DNA from 2 places in the Veillonella montpellierensis genome. Region 2 is predicted to be linked to the other one. Evidence: a T-box and tRNA genes for the amino acid it is inferred to sense, from the RefSeq annotation. Region 2 holds a T-box; the other holds one or more tRNA genes.
The links. The T-box of region 2 lies ahead of thrS (threonine--tRNA ligase). A T-box ahead of a tRNA ligase gene usually reads a tRNA of that ligase, here a tRNA-Thr.
Positions count from the first base shown of each region.

Region 1: it encodes a tRNA-Thr, which carries the amino acid that the T-box ahead of thrS (threonine--tRNA ligase) is inferred to sense. The anticodon was not compared.

Region 1 covers NZ_CAMUMS010000010.1:70,719-73,121, reverse strand. The annotation lists gene P6940_RS06545 (exodeoxyribonuclease III) at 1-751, shown strand, start outside; gene queC (7-cyano-7-deazaguanine synthase QueC) at 834-1,532, shown strand; tRNA gene P6940_RS06535 (tRNA-Thr) at 1,641-1,716, shown strand; gene P6940_RS06530 (QueT transporter family protein) at 1,846-2,325, shown strand.
Region 2 covers NZ_CAMUMS010000001.1:134,798-137,200, reverse strand. The annotation lists gene thrS (threonine--tRNA ligase) at 1-1,696, opposite strand, end outside; T-box leader at 1,877-2,094, opposite strand.

The DNA of each region.
Region 1 (2,403 bases), on a different contig from region 2:
GTTAGTATCATGGAATGTAAATGGGTTACGAGCAGCTGTTACGAAAGGCTTTATGGATGCCTTTCGTGAACTAGATGCAGATATGTTTTGTTTACAAGAAACAAAGTTACAGCCAGAACAAATTGAAATGGTGTTGCCTGGTTATGAACAATATTGGAATAGTGCGGTAAAAAAAGGCTATAGTGGGACGGCTCTGTTTACGAGAGTTAAACCTCTAGCGGTGACAAACGGCCTAGGCATTGAAGAACACGATCAAGAAGGACGAGTTATCACTGCAGAGTTTGATAACTTTTATTTAGTGACTTGCTATACACCGAATAGTAAACGAGAATTATTACGCCTTGAGTATCGCATGGAATGGGAAGATGCATTCCGTACATATTTATTGGGATTGAATGCGAAAAAACCAGTCATCGTTTGTGGTGATTTAAATGTAGCCCATCAAGAAATTGATTTAAAAAATCCTAAAACAAATCGTCGTAATGCAGGTTTTACTGATGAAGAAAGAAACAAGATGACCGAATTGTTACAAGCAGGATTTACGGATACTTTTAGATATAAGTATCCAGATGCGATAGAAGAGTATAGTTGGTGGTCTTATATGGGCAAAGCTCGTGAGAAAAATACGGGGTGGAGAATTGATTATTTCATTACATCCAATGATATTGTTGATAAAATTGAAGATGCGAAGATTCATCAACATATTTTTGGCAGTGATCATTGCCCAGTAGAATTGGATATTAAGTTATAAATGAAATGGTAGATGGAAAAGCATATATTAGCAGGACCATACATGCTTTTTTAGTATTTGTAAGAATTGATGGAAGCATACTATGATAAATGAAAGAAATGAACGTGCCGTTGTTTTATTGAGTGGCGGTGTTGATAGTACTACTTGTTTAGCCTTGGCTATTGAACGATTTGGAAAAGATTGTGTTATACCGTTGTCTATTTTATACGGACAAAAACATAGTAAAGAATTAGAAGCGGTGCATGCTATATTAAATTATTACCATATGCAAGGACAATCATTGGATGTAACAAAAATATTTGCTTTTAGTAATTGCTCTTTGTTGCAACAATCTACAGAATCAATCCCTGAAGGATCCTATGCAACGCAGCAAGCAAATAGCGGTAGCGATGTAGTGAGCACGTATGTGCCTTTTCGCAATGGCTTGTTTTTATCAGCGGCTGCGTCATTAGCACTTTCATTAGAAGCTAGCCATGTATATTATGGAGCTCACAGTGATGATGCAGCGGGCAATGCGTATCCTGATTGTAGCAATGCTTTCTATAATGCTATGGGCACGGCCATCTATGAAGGTAGTGGCAAGCTATTAACTTTAGAAGCTCCTTTTATCAATGTTTCTAAAGCAGATGTTATTAAAGAAGGCATACGATTAGGGGTTCCCTATGAATTAACATGGAGTTGCTATGAAGGTGGTGCAACACCTTGTGGTCATTGTGGTACCTGTATTGATAGAGCACAGGCATTTGCCGCTAATGGGATTGAGGATCCTGCTATCAAATAAGCACATTACTATGTATCATATACATTTTATTAAAATTTTTTTATGTTTATACAAAAAAAGACTTGCCAAAAATAAATCTGGTATGATACTATAACAAAGTACTAAGGTGCTGGCGTAGCTCAACTGGTAGAGCAGCTGACTTGTAATCAGCAGGTTGTGGGTTCAATTCCTATCGCCAGCTCCATTTTACAATTACATAAGACAGTTCGTAACCATCCTGTCTATAAACAAAACTAGGAAGACATAAGCTAAGCAATATGAGTATGGTTAACCATACTCTTTTTTTATGTAAAAGGAGGTGAGTGTGATGAAGATTAATTCTATTAGACGATTAACTATCTCTTCTATGGTAATAGCTATTTATATTGTTGTTTTATATATTACACAAGGTATGTCTTTTGGCCCTTATCAAATTAGAATTGCCACATCTTTATATGCACTTGCTTATATCTTTCCTTTTCTCGTTATTCCCATGGGGATTGCTAATTTGATTGCTAACTTTTTATTTGGCGGTTTAGGCTGGCTCGATTGCCTTGGCGGCTTTGGTGTGGGCATCATTACAACCATGATTATTGTAGGCCTAAAACGGCGTCAAATGAATCTATGGTGGTCACTCTTACCTATTGTGATTGTTCCTGCTGTGTGCGTATCGGCATGGCTAGCATATGTATTGCATATCCCTTATACGGTGTTGATTTGTAATCTGTCGGTGGGGCAAGTTATTCCTGCTGTGGTAGGATGCTTACTAGTGCAATTATTAAAACGACGATTAGTACTACCTATTAGAAAGTAAGCGGATAGTTATTAGATATAGTGTGAGTAATTTGGAAGTTAAAAAAATAAAAAAAGCACTTGCATAAGATAATCTAGA
Region 2 (2,403 bases):
ATTCAGCAGTCATAGCTTTTGCAATATTCTTAGCATACTCTGCTTGATGTTCACTAATAGCCATTATTTTTACTTGTACAGGCGCCATCCAAGTTGGGAATGCTCCAGCAAAGTGTTCTGTTAAAATACCAATAAACCGTTCTAGTGACCCAAAGCAAGCACGATGAATCATAACTGGTTGATGTTTTTGCCCATCTTCACCAATATATTCCATATTGAATCGTTCTGGTAAATTCATATCTAATTGAATCGTACCACATTGCCATGTACGACCAATTGAGTCTTCAATATGGTAATCTAATTTAGGTCCATAGAAAGCACCATCACCTTCATTAATAACATAAGAAATGCCCTTCGCTTCAATAGCTTCTCGTAACGCCTCTGTAGCTGCATCCCATATAGCATCATCACCCATAGCATTTTCCGGTTTTGTTGATAATTCTACATGATATTTTAATCCGAATTGACTATATGTACGATCAAATAGTTCAATAACTTTCATCAATTCTTCTTTCATCTGAGATGGTAACATAAATACATGGGCATCATCTTGTGTAAATGAACGTACGCGGAATAAACCATGTAATGCACCGCTTAATTCATGACGATGAACTAATCCTAACTCTGCCATACGAATTGGTAAATCGCGATATGAATGAGGTTCATTTTTATATACTAATATGCCCCCAGGACAATTCATTGGCTTAATCGCATATTCTTCACCATCAATTTGTGTGGTATACATGTTTTCTCGATAGTGGAACCAATGACCTGATGTTTCCCAAAGTTGACGGTTCAATATAATAGGAGTACGTATTTCTACATATTCAAATTCATGATGTAGCTCACGCCAAAAAGCTTCTAATTCATTACGAAGTGCCATGCCTTTTGGTAAAAAGAATGGAAATCCTGGGCCCTCTTCTTTGATAACAAACAGCCCTAACTCTTTACCTAGTTTTCTGTGGTCACGTTTAGCCGCTTCTTCTAACATCGCCAAATATTGATCTAAATCATCCTGCTTTTCAAACGCAGTTCCATAAATGCGTTGTAGCATTTTATTTTTTTCATCTCCACGCCAGTATGCACCTGCAATACTTTGTAATTTAAAAGCCTTTACCTTTCCTGTAGATGCTACATGTGGGCCCGCGCAAAGATCAATAAAATCGCCCATAGCATATACTGAAATCTCTTCGTCTTCTGGTAAATCTCTAATTAATTCCACTTTATAATCTTCATTTTTATCTGCAAAGAATTCTAATGCTTCCTTACGAGACATAATTTGTTTTACTAAAGGATGATTTTCTTTAACGATTTTTTTCATTTCTTTTTCAATAGTCGTTAAATCTTCTGGTGTCAATACATGATCCATATCTATATCATAGTAAAATCCTTTTTCTATCGATGGACCAATGGCTAATTTAGCCTCTGGCCATAGTCGTTTAATCGCATCTGCTAAAACATGTGATGCCGTATGACGAAGTGTATCTTTACCACCTTGTTCTTCAAATGTCAAAAATTTAACATGACTACCATCTTCTATCTTTTCACGAAGGTCAATCGTTACTCCATCAACATCTGCAGCTAACACTTTTTTGGCTAAGCTATTAGATAATTGTTTTACTGCCTCTCCATACGTAGTACCTTCTGCATAACTTTTTTCGCTACCATCTGGTAAAATAATTTTTACATCTTTCATCTTACTTCCTCCTTATATTTTATAATAGTAAAACATATTATAAAATAGTATCTAATTTACTATATACTGCTCTTACAGATACATTGTCATATAGCTATGAATCAGTCTCACAAAGGTAATGAACTACGATACATACTATAGTAATTTTCTACAATAAAAAAAGACCTTCTCTTCCCTCTCACAAGGGACGAAGATCTATATCCGCGGTTCCACCCTAGTTAGTCTATTACCTGACTCACTTCTTAGAAAATAACGCTTCTTAGCGGATATACTTACTGCTTTCGGTTCCGTATATCAGTTTGAAGGGAGTAATTCTATAATATGTGTAAAGCCTTCCAGCAAACGGCTTCTCTCTAGAACACAAAATTACACAATCATGTCCTTCGCATTACTTTTAATAATATAATTTATGATAATATATACATGTAAATATGTCAATACATAAAATTTCTATTTATCTATAGTAATCTGTAGTAGTCAAACATTTGTGATACAAAGTATAGAGTTACTATACTCACCGTATTCTCACCTATGTATGTTTAATAACTAACATCTATGATTTACTAATTATCTATATTAGCACTATACATATAAAACCATACATGAATACGTGTTATAAACTAATACATTAATTACTATAATACAACTATACGATACATTTATGGGCACAAAACTAGAATTACTATCGTCACCATAGAGCTCATCTA